Regions from separate parts of the Sphingomonas sp. GW821-FHT12D09 genome, predicted to be linked through region 1. Evidence: predicted binding sites of a transcription regulator. Region 1 holds the regulator's gene; the other holds the start of a gene.
What was found. Region 1 encodes LexA, which represses DNA repair genes until DNA is damaged. Its sites were predicted from a motif close to GTTCCNCNCTTGTTCT; they were not measured.
Positions count from the first base shown of each region.

Region 2: the regulator LexA is predicted to act here: its motif matches at 5,528-5,543, upstream of AC1RPL_RS01970 (ATP-dependent helicase).

Region 1 is NZ_JBXAQL010000005.1:271,184-278,771, forward strand. It holds gene AC1RPL_RS21080 (citrate synthase) at 1-428, opposite strand, end outside; gene gltX (glutamate--tRNA ligase) at 461-1,888, opposite strand; gene AC1RPL_RS21090 (ComEC/Rec2 family competence protein) at 1,971-4,130, shown strand; gene lexA (transcriptional repressor LexA) at 4,169-4,852, opposite strand; gene AC1RPL_RS21100 (molybdopterin molybdotransferase MoeA) at 4,912-6,096, opposite strand; gene AC1RPL_RS21105 (PilZ domain-containing protein) at 6,226-7,176, opposite strand; gene AC1RPL_RS21110 (glutathione S-transferase family protein) at 7,282-7,588, opposite strand, start outside.
Region 2 is NZ_JBXAQL010000001.1:404,750-412,337, reverse strand. It holds gene AC1RPL_RS01995 (hypothetical protein) at 1-139, shown strand, start outside; gene AC1RPL_RS01990 (peptidyl-alpha-hydroxyglycine alpha-amidating lyase family protein) at 307-1,257, shown strand; gene AC1RPL_RS01985 (inorganic phosphate transporter) at 1,376-3,019, opposite strand; gene AC1RPL_RS01980 (hypothetical protein) at 3,169-3,660, opposite strand; gene AC1RPL_RS01975 (hypothetical protein) at 3,759-5,393, opposite strand; gene AC1RPL_RS01970 (ATP-dependent helicase) at 5,547-7,588, shown strand, end outside.

The DNA of each region.
Region 1 (7,588 bases):
GCCGAGAGCGCACCGGCGACGCCGCACATCACCGCCATCGGGTGCGCATCACGGCGGAATCCGCGATAGAAGGTCGCCAGCTGCTCGTGCAGCATGGTGTGGCGCGTGATCGTGCTCTCGAAGCCGGTCAGCTGGTCCTGGTTCGGCAGCTCGCCATTCAGGAGGAGGTACGCGACTTCCATGAAGCTCGAATTCTCGGCGAGCTGGCCGATCGGATAGCCGCGATGGAGCAGCACGCCCTCATCGCCATCGATATAGGTCAGGCCCGATTCGCACGACGCCGTCGACGTGAAGCCGGGATCGTAGGTGAACATGCCGGTCTGGCCATAGAGCTTGCGGATGTCGATGACGTCCGGTCCGACGCTGCCCGACAGGACCGGATACTCAACATCCTTCCCCGGAACCTGCAGCTTCGCGGTGTCGCTCATAAACGTCGTCCTATGTTGGGCCGGGCCTGGGATCAGGCCGGCACGGTCATCTGGTCAGCGATACGGCCCAGGCTTTCCTCGCGTCCCAGCAGCGCCAGAACGTCGAAGATGCCTGGGGAGGTCCGGCGCCCGGTGAGTGCGGCGCGCAGAGGCTGCGCAGTCGCACCGAGCTTGACACCCGCATCTTCCGCAACGGTGCGTACCGCTGCTTCGAGCGCCTCCGTATCCCAGCTTTCCACACCGTCAAGTGCGGTATGCAACTGAGCCAGGAGGGCGCGCGCGTCGCCCTCTAGCAGAGGCTTTGCGTCCTCGTCCAATTCCAGTGGGCGAGTGCGAAACAGGAAGGCCGCACCCTCCGCCAATTCGAGAAGATTCGCGGCGCGCGGCTTCAATGCGGCCATGCTGCGGCGCAGAAGATCGAGCTGAGATTCCGAGAGTTCGAAACCGAGTCGCGCGGCGATCAGGTCGGCCAGTCGGTTGTCGTCCGCCAAGCGGATATAATGGCCGTTGAGGCTCTCGAGCTTCTTCAGGTCGAAACGCGACGGGCTCTTGCCGACGCCGGCGAGATCGAACCATTCGGTCGCCTGGTCGCGGCTGATGAACTCGTCGTCGCCATGCCCCCAGCCGAGGCGGAGGAGATAGTTGTTCAGCGCCTCGGGCAGGATGCCCAGCTCGTCGCGATAGGCGTCGACGCCGAGCGCGCCGTGGCGCTTGGAAAGCTTGGCGCCGTCCGATCCATGGATCAGCGGGATATGGGCATATTCGGGCTCGGGCCAGCCCATCGCGCGATAGATGGGCAGCTGGCGGAAGGCGTTGTTGAGATGGTCGTCGCCGCGGATGACGTGCGTCACGCCCATGTCGTGATCGTCGACCACCACCGCGAGCATATAGGTCGGTGTGCCGTCCGAGCGGAGCAGGACCATGTCGTCCAGCTCGCTGTTGTTGACGGTGACGCTGCCCTGGACCTTGTCCTCGATCGTCACCGCGCCTTCGCGCGGCGCCTTGAGGCGGAGAACGAACGGCGCGCCTTCGGGCGCTTCGCTCGCATCGCGGTCGCGCCAGCGGCCGTCATAGCGCAGCGGCTGCTTGTTCGCGCGCTGCTCGGCGCGCATCGCCTCGAGCTCCTCGGCGGTGGCGAAGCATTTATAGGCATGGCCATTGGCGAGCATCGCGTGCGCAACCTCGGCGTGGCGCGCGGCGCGGGCGAACTGGTAGGTTTCGTCGCCGTCCCAATCGAGGTTCAGCCAGCGCATCCCGTCGAGGATCGCCTCGATCGCCGGCTGGGTCGAACGCGCGCGATCCGTATCCTCGATGCGCAGCAGGAACTTGCCGCCGTGATGGCGCGCGAACAGCAGGTTGAACAGGGCCGTGCGCGCACCGCCGATGTGCAGGAAGCCGGTGGGGGACGGTGCGAACCGCGTGACGACCTGTTTCGCACCCGTATCAGATGTTGCGCCCAACCGAGCTTGCTCCCAGACTGTGTTTCCGATGGCCCATTCAGCCGCCGAGGGCGCCCCTAGCACGGGGCCTGCCTCCCTTCAAATGGGGGTGTGGGCGCCCTTTCGCCAGATCGGGGAGGCAATCGAGTGCTGGCTCGAGGCGGAGCGGGCGCAACTGCCGCTCTGGCTGCCGATTGCTCTCGGCGCGGGGATCACCGCCTGGTTCGTGCTGCCGGATGCGCCGCGCTGGATCGGGTTCCTTTTGGCTTCTGGTGCCGCGGCGTTGCTCGGACTCGCCTTGCCGGGGCGGCTGGGGCAGGCGCTGCTGATCGGCGGGCTCGCCATGGCGGCGGGCTGCGCGCTGATCTGGTGGCGCTCGGAGAGTGTCGCGGCGCCGATCCTGGCGCGGCCGGCGGTGGTGGAGGTGACGGCGCGGGCGGTACGCGTCGAGCGGTTGCCGGCACGCGAACTGGTGCGGGTGACGCTGTTGCCAGGGCGCAGCGACTTGCCGCCGAAGATCCGCGTGAACCTGGCGATGAAGGATGTGCCCGCCGGGCTGGCCACGGGCGCGGTGGTGAAGCTGCGAGCACGGCTGATGCCGCCGGCAGAGGCTTCGGTGCCGGGCGGCTATGATTTCGCGCGCACGGCCTGGTTCGCCGGGCTGGGGGCGACGGGCAAGGGCTTTGCGCCGGTGGAAGTGGTGAAGGCAGCCGAGGCGCCGGGTGCGGACCTGCGCGCCAGGCTCTCGGCGCACATCCAGTCGCGCCTCGAAGACAGCGCGGGCGGTATCGCCTCTGCGCTTGCCACCGGCGACCAGGGTGCGATCAGCACCGAAGATGTCGAGGCGATGCAGCGCTCGGGGCTGGCGCACCTGCTCTCGGTGAGCGGGCTGCATGTGACCGCCGTGACTGCGGCGGCGATGCTACTGGTGCTCAAGCTGCTCGCGCTCAGCCCCACGCTGGCGCTGCGATGGCGGTTGCCCTTGGTGGCGGCGGGTGCGGGGGCGCTGGCGGCGATCGGCTATACCTGGCTGACCGGCGCCGAGGTGCCGACGATCCGCTCCTGCGTCGCCGCGCTGATGGTGCTGCTCGCACTGAGCCTGGGGCGCGAGGCGATCACGCTGCGGCTGGTCGCGGCGGGCGCGCTGATCGTGCTGCTGCTCTGGCCCGAGGCACTGGCAGGCGCGAGCTTCCAACTGAGCTTCGCCGCAGTAACGGCGATCGTCGCGCTGCATGAGAGCCCGCGGATGGAACATTGGTTCGGCAGGCGGGAGGAGGGGCGGGTGAAGCGGCTGCTGCGTGGCCTCGGCTCGTTGCTGCTAACCGGCGTCGCGGTGGAACTCGCGCTGATGCCGATCGGGCTGTTCCACTTCCACCAGGCCGGCATCTATGGGGCGTTGGCGAATATCGTCGCCATCCCGCTGACGACCTTCGTGATCATGCCGCTCGAGGCGCTGGCGCTGCTGCTCGACGTCGCGGGACTGGGTGGACCGGCCTGGTGGCTGACCGACCAGGCGCTGGAACTGCTGCTCTGGCTCGCCAGGACCACGGCCGCGGCACCGGGTGCGATCGCCGCGCTACCGGCCATGCCGAACGGGGCATTTGCGCTGATGATGGCGGGCGGACTGTGGCTTGCCTTGTGGCGAACTGTGGTGCGCTGGGCGGGCGCGGTGCCGCTGGCGATCGGCCTGGCTTCGATGCTCGCCACGCCGGCGCCGGACCTGATCGTCACCGGCGACGGCCGCCATTTGGCGATCCGCATGCCCGATGGCAGCATGGCGCTGCTGCGCGACCGGGCGGGGGACTATACCCGCGACATGCTCGCCGAGACGGCTGGCAGCGACGCGGAGCCGGTCGCGCTTGCCGACCAGCCGGGTGCCCGGTGCAGCGAGGATGTCTGCATGATCGAGCACCGCGCCCGTGACCGCGCCTGGCGAGTCGCCGCGACGCGGAGTGGATACGTCCTGCCCTGGGCGCAGTTCGTGGCGCTGTGCCGCAGCGTCGATGTGATGATCAGCGACCGTCGCCTGCCCACCGGCTGCACGCCGCGCTGGCTCAAGCTCGACCGGCCGGCGCTGGCGAAGACGGGCGGCGTGGCGATCGCCTTCTCCAGCGGCCGGGTGACGATGGTGCGCGGATCGGGCCGGCATCCCTGGCTGAACCCGCTCAAGGTGCAGCCACCCTATGTGCCGGAACAGGGAACTGCGCCTGTCCGGACACGAAATCGCTGGCATTCCAGCCCGGCTGGCGTTTTCGGGCCATGATGCGGTCTCCAAGAAGAGCGACCGCGCCCTTCTAGGAACTAGTAGCGCCGCAGCAGTCCGGCGAGCTTGCCCTGGACGCGGATCTGGTCGGGACGGTAGCGCTGGGGGTTATAATCGCGATTTGCCGGGTCGAGCCGGATCATCGCGCCTTCCTTGCGGAAATACTTCAGCGTCGCCTCGGCATCGTCGATCAGCGCCACGACGATCTCGCCGTCCCGGGCGGTCTCGGTGCGGCGGATCAGGGCGAAGTCGCCGTCGAGGATACCAGCCTCGACCATCGAATCGCCGGCCACTTCGAGCGCATAATGCTCGCCCGCGCCGAGCAGCGCCGCGGGGACGGGCAGCATAGTCGAGCTTTCGAGTGCCTCGATCGGCGTGCCGGCGGCGATGCGGCCGTGCAGTGGAATCTCGATCACGTCATTGGCCGGCGCAGGCAGATTCGTTGATTCCCTTGGTACTCTCACGGGTGCGGGAGAGGCCTTGGCCGGCTTTTTCGACGCTTCGCCGCGTTCCGGCATGCGCAGCACCTCGAGCGCACGGGCACGGTTCGGCAGGCGGCGGATGAACTCGCGCTCTTCCAGCGCCGAGATCAGGCGGTGCACGCCCGACTTCGACTTGAGATCGAGCGCCTCCTTCATTTCCTCGAACGAAGGCGACACGCCGGTCTCGGCAAGCCGATCGGCAATAAAGCAGATAAGCTCGTGCTGCTTGCGCGTGAGCATCCCGTTTCTCCTGGGTCAGGAACAGACTGGGAACGTTTATGCAATGTTCCGCGCGCTTGTCAAGCGATGTCGAGGATTTCTGCCGAGTCGCCGGTTTTCGCCTCCGCAGCGCCTGCCGGACGGACGATCAGGCAGGTCGCGCGGGCGAGGGTGCGCAGCATCGACGAGTCCTGGGTCGCGGCGGCATGGGCGCGGCCATCGATGAGCGTGGCACGGAGATAATCGGCGCGCGGGCCGGTGGCGGGGAGCGGCTCGCCGAGCGGAACGGTGCGGGTGCGCGGCGCCGGATCGGCAGCGCCGGCGAGATGCGCGATCAGCGGACGAACGAACAGCGTGGCGGTGACGAAGGCGGAGACCGGGTTGCCCGGCAATCCGACCACGACGGCATCGCCCAGCCGGCCCGCCAGCATCGGCTTGCCCGGGCGGACGGCGACTTTCCAGAAATCGATCGTCGCGCCGGCTGCCTCCAGCGCGGGACGGACAAGGTCGTGATCGCCGACCGATGCGCCACCGCTGGTGACGAGCAGGTCGCAATCCAGCACGCGGAACGCGGCTTCGAGCGCGGCGCGGTCGTCGGGCAGGATGCCCAGATCGAGCAGCTCGGCCGGCAGATCGCCAAGCAGGGCGGCGAGCAGCAGGCGATTGGTTTCGGGGATCTGGTCTGGGCTGAGCGGGGCGCCCGGTGAAACCAGTTCGTCGCCGGTAGAGAGGATCGCCATGCGAACCTTGCGGCGGACGGGCAGCACAGCATGGCCGGCAATCGCGGCCAGCGCGAGCCGGGCGGGGGTGATCGCCTCTCCGGCGCGGACCAGCACCTCGCCCTCGGTGAAGTCGAGCCCGCGCGGGCGGGCGCTGCTGCCGAGGCGTAGCGGGCCCTCACCGGCGAGCGTGAGGCGGGTTCTGTCGCGGGCTGCCTCCTCCTGCACGAGCACGGTGTCGGCGCCGGGGGGCAAGGGGGCGCCGGTGAAGATGCGTACGGCCTGGCCCTGGGCGATTTCGCCGTTGAAGGCTCGGCCGGCGGCGCTCTCGCCGATCACTTCCCACGGGCCGGGCAGGTCGGCGAAGCGGATCGCATAGCCGTCCATCGAGGAAAGATCGGATGCCGGCTGGGTGCGCAGTGCGAGGATGTCGCGTGCGGCGTAGCGGCCCGCGGCCTGGGCTAGCGGGCAGCTTTCCACCGCTACCGGCGCGGCGAGCGCAAGCAGGCGACGCTGGGCTTCGGCGACGGGGAGGAGGGCGGGCATGATTCGGGACTAAGACATCAACCGTCTACCGTCACCCTGAACTTGTTTCAGGGTCCAACGTGCCTCAGGCGATGACGCCGGCGGAGAGTTGGATGCTGAAACGAGTTCAGCATGACGAAGAAGGTGGCCTCAGTTCACCCCGGAAATCCTACCGATATCGCGCGGCTTGAGCGGCAGGCGGAACTCGCAGAGGTAGCGGTTGCGCTCGTCGCTTTCGATCACCGATGCCGGGCCGCCGCCGATATGCGGGAGCGAGATCCACAGCTGGGTGCCCGCCGCGAAGGGAGCGCTCGTCTCGAACTCGACCAGCTGGGGCGTGATCGCGCGCAGCTTGACGTTCCACCAGCGCACGCCTTCGCGCACGCGGGCCGGGGCGTCGAGACGGATCGCCGCCTTGTCGGGGATCAGGCCCGTCGGTTCGTTCATCATCGCCATGCGCGTGTGATGCGACGGCGCCTGTTGCACCTGGCGCAGCCAGGGCATGAGGAGCTGCCAGGGAATGTCCTCGTCGAAGGCGACGCCGGCCTGGTTGCCCTGTGCCCATTTCACCATGCCATCGAGCGGGCGCAGGCCGTCGAAATTGATCTGGACCGCGTCGCCGACCTGCACCGCGATATCGGTTTCGAAGCCGCAGCCGCCCTGGGAGAGGTTGCGGGCGCGGGTGAACTCCACCTGGTTGCCGCGGCGCACGCAGATCGTCTGGTGCAGCTCGACACGCGGCACGCTACGTCGCTCGGCGGGGAGGGCGGCGAGGTTGCGGGCGATCGTGCTGATCACGTCGATCGGCTCTGCGAACAGGAAGCCGGCGGTGCCCTCTTCGGTCCAGGAAACCCGGCCGGCCAGCGACTGGCCGTTGGCGAGCTCGAGCTGCAGGCCTTCCGACTCCACCACTTCGTCATCGAGCTGGAGCATCGCGCCCGCCGCGCTCAGCTTGCGGATCGCGCAGGGCAGGCGGCTGGTCTTGCCGACGAGGAAAGCGGAATCGAACGCCGAATGCTCGCCCGGCTCGGCCAGCGGCTGAACCGCCGGTGCCTCGCCCGAGAGACTGAAAATAGTGGAGGACGCAAGTCCTTGCCGCATAAAAGATTTTTCCCGCCCAAGCGCCCACGGAGATAGTGCGGCGCAGGGCGTGAAGGCGGGGTTAAGCCGCAGGGTTGCGGAATCCCTAATGCGGCCCCGAAACGATCAGTCCCGGTCGGGCGCGCCGAGCGGGAAATAGCCTCGATAGGGACGCGCTTCCTCGACACAGCGGGCGACCGAGGGGCGGGCGAGCAGGCGCGCGCGATAGGCGCGGAGATTAACCAGGGCCTGCGGGATCGGTCGCACCCAATCGGCATAGAATAGCGAAGGCGCGGCGGCGCAGTCCGCCAAGGTGAAGCTGTCCCCCACGGCCCAGACGCGGCCGGCCAGATAGGCATCGAGCCAGGCATAGACCTTGTCCAGCCGCGCCATCGCTTCGTCGAGGCCGATGGGATCGCGCCGTTCATCGGGC
Region 2 (7,588 bases), on a different contig from region 1:
GGTGCTCGCGGGTCTGGTCGTGGCGTTCTGGAACCCGATCGACCATTTCAAGGCCGATCTGCGCGCCGACGAGCAGGGCTTCAAGTTCAGCATAGAACTGGCGACGCAGTTGCTCAAGGAAGGCGTTCGGAAGGTCTGACGTCCAATACAGCAGCCAAACCTGCCGTTACCGGTCCATTACCGTCACCCCGGCGAAAGCCGGGGCCCAGGGTTTCTCTACCCTATCGCTTTTGACTCTGGGTCCCGGCTTTCGCCGGGATGACGGATAGAGGCGAGTTCGGTACGCTCTCCGAAACAGGAGGGCATATGTACATCACCAAGCTCACGGCCCTCGCCCCGCTCCTACTCGCCACCACCCCGCATTACACCGTCGTCCATGGCTGGCCGGTTCTCCCCGACAACCGCGTCCTGGGGCCCTGCTCCGGCGTCGCGGTGACCTCCAGGGGCGAAGTCCTGGTCCTCCACCGCGGCAATCGCGGCACCGACGCAAAGGCGCTTACCCTGGTGAATGAGCCGGTGGTCGAAGTGTTTGACAGTCGCACCGGCAAGCTGCTGCGCGAATGGGGCGCCGGGCTGTTCGTCGTACCGCACGGGATCAGCGTGGGTCCGGGCGACCATGTCTGGATCACCGATACCGGCTCGAATCAAGTGTTCGAGTTCAGCCCCGACGGCACGCTGCTCCGCACCTTGGGTGAGCGTGGCGTGGCCGGTGCCGATGCCAGCCATTTCGACCGCCCCACCGATGTCGCCCCGCTCGCCGATGGCAGCTTCTATGTCGCAGACGGATACGGCAATTCACGCATCGCCGGGTTCGCCGCCGACGGGCATCTGCTGTTCCAATGGGGAACGCGCGGCACCGGTCCTGGCCAGTTCAACATCCCGCATGCGCTGGCGGTCGATGCGAAGGGCCGCGTCTATGTCGCCGATCGGGCCAACGACCGCGTCCAGGTCTTCGACACCAGGGGCCATTACATCACCGAATGGAAGTCTGCCACGATCGGTCGCCCCTTCGGCCTGGCGCTACTCCCCGGTGGGCATATCGCGATCCTCGACGGCGGCTCGAACCCGGACAAGGTGCCCGATCATGACGGCGTGACGATCGCGGGTCTCGATGGCCGCGTCACCGAGCATTTCGGCCGGATGGGCAACCAGGACGGCCAGTTCTGGATCGCCCACGACATTGCCGCGGACCGTGCCGGCAATCTCTATGTCGTCGATATCGCCGGCCAGCGCGTGCAGAAGTTCGCGCGGAAGTAAGGCGCCCCGCTCCCAATTCCGTCATCCCGGCGAAGGCGGGGATCCAGGATAACAGAGCGACGTCCTTGGTAACTCTGGATCCCCGCCTTCGCGGGGATGACGGGTAGGGCGTCGAGCCTTACAGCCCGAACACCTTCACCGCGTTCAGCATCACCCAGTACAGCCCGCCCGAAAGCAGCATCGCCGCCGGCAGGGTCAGCAGCCAGGCCAGTGCCAGGTTGCGCACCGTGCGCGCCTGCAGCCCCGCGCCGCTCGCCACCGAAGCGCCGGCCACGCCGGAGGAGAGGATGTGCGTGGTCGATACCGGCAGGCCGAAGCGATCGGCCGCCAGGATCGTGCCCGCCGCGACCAGCTCGGCCGAGGCGCCCATCGCATAGGTCATATGCTGCTTGCCGATCTTCTCGCCCACGGTGACGACGATCCGCTTCCAGCCGATCATCGTGCCGAGGCCGAGCGCCAGCGCCACCACGATCTTCACCCAGAGCGGGATGAAGCGGGTGCCGGCTTCCAGATTGCCCTGATAATCCTTGAGCGCCTTGAGCTCTGCGGGCTGGTAGCCGTCGGGCGCCTTGGTGACGAGCTTGGTGCTGTCCATCACAAGGTACATGTCGTTGCGGACATTGCCCGTGGCTTCCGCTGGCACCTTGCTCAGCGAGCCGAAGCTCTGGACGCGGGCGGTGAGGTCCTTCGACAGGCCCTCGAGCGCGGCGAACACTTGCGGGCTGTCGCCCTTGCGCTGCTGGAGCGCGGTGGTCAGCACGGTGCGCGCCTGTGCCGGCGCCATGTCGGGCAGGCCGCCGCTGCGCGCGCCGAACGCGGCCTCGGCGATGTTGGCGGTCTGCACATAGGCCGGGGTGGCGCTCGCCGGCAGCGTGCGGTTGAGCGCATAGGCGGTCGGTGCGCAGCCGATCAGAATCAGCATGATCAGCCCCATGCCCTTCTGGCCGTCGTTCGAGCCATGGCCGAACGAGACCGCGGTGCAGGTGAAGATCAGCGCGCTGCGGATGCCGATCGGCGGCGCGGTGTGCGGCATCGGCGACGTGTAGAGCTTGGGGTTGCGCAGCACGGCGCGCATCACGAGCAGCAGCGCCACCGCGGCGACGAAGCCGATCAGCGGCGCCATCCACAGGCCCGTCAGCACCTTCTGCGCCTGGCTCCAGTCGACGCCGGCAGTGCCGCCGCGCGATCCGGCCGAGATCAGCTGGTTTGCAAAGCCGACGCCCAGCACCGAACCGATCAGCGTGTGCGACGAGCTGTTGGGGAGGCCGACATACCAGGTGCCGAGGTTCCACAGCACTGCCGCCAGCAGCAACGCGAAGATCATCGCGAAGCCGGCCGAGGAGCCGACATTGAGGATCAGGTCCACCGGCAGCAGCGTGATGATCGAATAGGCGACCGCCCCGCTCGACACCATCACGCCCAGGAAATTCCAGAAGCCCGACCAGATCACGGCGAAATGTGCCGGCATCGAATTGGTGTAGATCACCGTGGCGACGGCGTTGGCGGTATCGTGGAAGCCGTTCACGAACTCGAAGCCGAGCGCGATCAGCAGCGCCAGCCCGAGGAAGAGGAATACGCCGGTGGCCAGCTCCTCCCCCACGCCGCGCGTGTCGGTCAGCACGCTCCACCCTGCAAAAGCCAGTCCGCCTACCAGGATCGCTGCGAACAGCAGCTTGGCCAGCGGATGGGTCTTGTAGTCGAATCGGGGTCCCGCTTCCGGTTGATCAACCGGCGGGGCTTGGTCCAGAGCGAGTGATGCCATGATGATCGCGCCTCTGGCCGGAGGGTGTGACAGGCGTGTGACAGCAGCGTTACAACGCGCGCAGTTCCGCCGATCGGTACGCAAAAGAAACGCCTCCTCCGTGCGGAGGAAGCGCCGGGAAACGCGGCCGAGACGGGAAGCGGGCCTTTTTAGAAGTGGACCTGCATATAGGCCTTGGGGCCCGGCTTGATCCCGCGATTGCTGCCCGGCGTGCTCATGAAGCCGCGTCCGCGCAGCCGCCGCAGCCAGGCGAAGCCCATCTCGACATGGCTAGAGGCCTCGAAGCTCAGCCGCGCCCCGGCATAGTGGCGCGTGTCGCGGATCACGCCGCGATCCGCGTCGAAGCGCGGCGCCTGGGTATAGCCGCTCAGCCCCAGCCAGGTGTGTCCGATCACTTCCTTCTGCAACGAGAAGCCATAGCCGGCGCTGGTCTCGTCCTGGCGCCATTGCTCGCTACGGCCGCGCACCGTCGCGGTGGTGCGCAACCAGAGCCCCTCGACATGTTCGTCTGTCTTCACGCGAACTTCCGGCCGCACCACCAGATAGGCGGTTTCCGCCGCCGCCACGATCTGGGCGTGCGCCGAACCCGCGGCAACCAGCGTCCCAACCGAAACCCCGGCCGCGACCGCTCGCTTCAACATCCCCATGCCCCCAGCCCCCCACAGGCAATCTTTTTATCGCCGAATCCCCCGGCATAGGCAGGTTATTGCTGAAATGTTTCCATGACTAGGGGCTATGATCAACTACGCGCCGGGGGCTGCGGATGCGTTGGCGACGAGCCAGGCGTGGGGCTTCGTCCGGGCTCCAGGTTGAACACGCGCTGGATGATCGATTCGAAAGCCTGGAAGACGCCTTCGACGCCGAATCCGGCGATGAAGCAGAGCGCCGACGCGGATAGCTGCGCGCTTGCCACCAGTCCGGGCTCGACCTTCGCGCTGCCATTGGGCGTGACGAACAGGCCGATACAGGCGCCGATCACTGCGCCCAGCACCAGCCGCATATAGGAAAGCATGACGTCGCGCGGCGACAGGATGCTGTCGCGCATCCTCGCCGAGAGGATGCGCACGATCGCCGCGCCGGCGCCCAGTACGCCGTAGAAGATCGGCAGGATCGTCGAAGTGAGCACGCCGAGCGCGACTGCCGCCCATTCGACATGGAGGTTGGTGCGCCGTGCCTCTTCCACCTGCGCCTTTGCCTCGGCAAGTGCGGCGGCGTCGGCGGGATCCTTGGACTTGGGATCGATCCTGGGCCTGGGCAGGTCCCAGTTCCCGCCCCCCATTAGGATGATGAGCCCCTTGCGCAGCCAGGAACCCGAATCGAGCCATTTGCGCAGGTTGATCTCGGCCGCGTCTTCCTGGTCGATCGCCTTGGCGAGCTGCGACTTGGTCGCCCGCTCTTCCGCCGAGCCGGGGTGTGGAATCGTTATGGGTGCCGGCGGCGTGGCCGATGTCCCGGTCGAACTTGGGGAGGGCGACGGAGAAGCCACCGGCGAAGGAGACGCCGACGCCGATGGCGAGACCGATGGCGATGGCGATGGCGATGCCAGGGCAGCCGACGCCCTCGATGGAGTCGCGGGTGCCGGTGTTCCGGTCGGCGATGCCAACGGAGCAGGCGGCGGCAGGACCGTGGATTGCTGGTCCGTCTGCTTCTTCAGCTGCGCGATCTCCGTCTCGAGGCTGTTGTAGCGATTGAGCAGCGACGAGCCGGTCGCAACATCCCAGGAGAGCAGGCACGTCACCAGCATCCAGATGCCCAGGAAGACGACCAGCGCCCGCACATGGAAGCGCGCCCTGTCTGCGCGCGGGGCAAGATCGGGAAAGGCGCGCGTTGCCAGCGTGGCCCGCGATGGCGCCGCCTGATAGCCGCTGTCCTGCGCCTCCGTCTCCGCCGTGTCTTCCGCGCTTGCCTTGTGCGTGCCGCGCAACAGGCTGAGCAATCCGCCGCTCCCTTCGCCCCGCTCGCCCGCCGCTTCGCCGGCGACCATAACGGTGAAGGCGACGGTCCTGCCGGTCGCCGGATAGGCCTTGTTGTTGAGCACGTCCTTGGCGCGGATCAGCATCGCGGCCTGCTTGCCCACGCCCGCATTGGTGAGCGGCGCGGCCGGGTCGGCGGGCGCCCCCTGCCCCGGCGCATCCGCCTTGAGGGGCGCGGCGCCATCGAGCTTGGGCGGCCAGGCGACCTCGCAGATCCGCTGGATCCAGCTGTACTTCTTCTGCTCTTCGACGGTGCCGAACAGCGGCTCGTCATCGATGAAGTCCGGAATGGTCTTGCTCTGGCTTGCCGAGAGATGGTCAAGCAGAAGATAGATCTCCGCGAGCTCCCGCTCGAAGATGAAGCTGCGGATATCCAGGATGCCGTTGGTTTTACCGTTCATAGCCGCCCCCACGACATGCCGGCGCTCGCGAATATCTTCGAGTCGCCTTCCCCATGGTCAAACCTATCATGACTCTTCTGTCGCATCGGCAGGCTGAAGCATCCGATACGGTGCGGCTTGCCTCGCCCGTCCGCGTTCCCTACCTGTTCACGCATGACCCTGCCCGTAGAGACCGACGCCAACGCTCCCTATCTGAGCGGCCTCAACCCGCCCCAGCGCGAAGCCGTGCTCACCGTGGACGGCCCGGTGCTCGTCCTGGCCGGCGCCGGCACGGGCAAGACCGCCGCGCTCACCGCCCGCCTCGCCCATCTCCTCTGGACCCGCCGCGCCTACCCGTCGGAGATCCTCGCCGTCACCTTCACCAACAAGGCGGCGCGCGAGATGAAGGAGCGCGTCGGCCGCCTCGTCGGCGATGCGGTGGAGGGCATGCCCTGGCTCGGCACCTTCCACGCGATCGGCGCCAAGATGCTGCGCCGCCACGCCGAGCTGGTCGGCCTGCAGAGCAACTTCACCATCCTCGACACCGACGACCAGATGCGCCTGATCAAGCAGCTCATCGTAGCCGCGGACCTCGACGAAAAGCGCTGGCCCGCCCGCCAGCTCGCCGGGCTGATCGACGAGTGGAAGAACAAGGGCCTCACGCCCGCGGAAGTCGGTGCCGGCGAGTCCGAGCGCTATGCGAACGGCCGCGGCGCCGCGCTCTACCATCTCTACCAGGAGCGGCTGAAGACGCTCAACGCCTGCGATTTCGGCGACCTGCTCCTCCACATGCTGGTGATCCTCAAGACCCACCGCGACGTGCTCGAGCTCTACCAGCAGCGCTTCCGCTACATCCTGGTCGACGAGTATCAGGACACCAACGCCGTCCAGTATCTCTGGCTGCGCCTGCTCGCCCAGGAGCGCAAGAACATCTGCTGCGTCGGCGACGACGACCAGTCGATCTATTCGTGGCGCGGCGCGCTGGTGGAGAACATCCTCAAGTTCGAGAAGGATTTTCCCGGCGCCAAGGTGATCAAGCTCGAGCAGAATTACCGTTCGACGCCGCACATCCTCGCCGCCGCCTCTGGCGTGATCGCCAATAATAGCGGCCGCCTCGGCAAGACGCTGTGGACCGACAAGGACCAGGGCGAGAAGGTCAAGGTGCTCGGCGTCTGGGACGGCCCCGAGGAAGCCCGCCGCGTCGGCGAGGAGATCGAGGGTGCCCAGCGCGGCGGCAAGAGCCTCGACGACATGGCGATCCTCGTCCGCGCCCAGCACCAGACCCGCGAGTTCGAAGACCGCTTCATCGCGATCGGCCTCAACTACCGCATCGTCGGCGGCTTCCGCTTCTACGAGCGCGCCGAGATCCGGGACGCCCTCGCCTATCTCCGCGTCGTCGCCCAGCCGGCGGACGACCTCGCCTTCGAGCGTATCGTCAACACCCCCAAGCGCGGCCTGGGCGACAAGGCCCTCGCCAAGGTCCACCAGCTCGCCCGCGCCCAAGGCGTGCCGCTCACCACTGCCGCCGCGCGCATCCTCGACACCGACGAGCTGACGCCCCAGGCCCGCCGTGCGCTCGGCAACCTCGTCGGCGACATGGCGCGCTGGCGCAGCATGGGCAACGACCTCCAGCACCCCGACCTCGCCCGCATCATCCTCGACGAGAGCGGCTACACCGCGATGTGGCAGGCCGATCGCACTGCCGAGGCCGCCGGCCGCCTCGAGAACCTCAATGAGCTCGTCCGCGCGATGGAGGAATATGAGAACCTAGGCGCCTTCCTCGAGCACGTTTCGCTCGTCATGGACAATGAGAACAACGCCGACGAGGCCAAGGTCACGATCATGACGATCCACGCCGCCAAGGGCCTGGAGTTCGACACCGTGTTCCTCGCCGGCTGGGAGGAAGGCATCTTCCCCTCGCAGCGCGCCCTCGACGAAGGCGGCCTCGCGTCATTGGAGGAGGAACGCCGCCTGGCCTATGTCGCGATCACCCGCGCCCGGCGGAAGGCGATCATCCTCCACGCCGCCAATCGCCGCATCTACGGCCAGTGGAACTCGTCCATCCCGAGCCGCTTCGTCGCCGAGCTGCCCGAGGCGCATATCGAGAGCGAAAGCACGATGACCGGCGGCGCGAGCCTGTGGCAGGCCAACTGGAGCGAACGCAGCGACCCCTTCGCGGACGTGGGCAGAGGCACCGGCCGAGGCCCGGGCTGGCA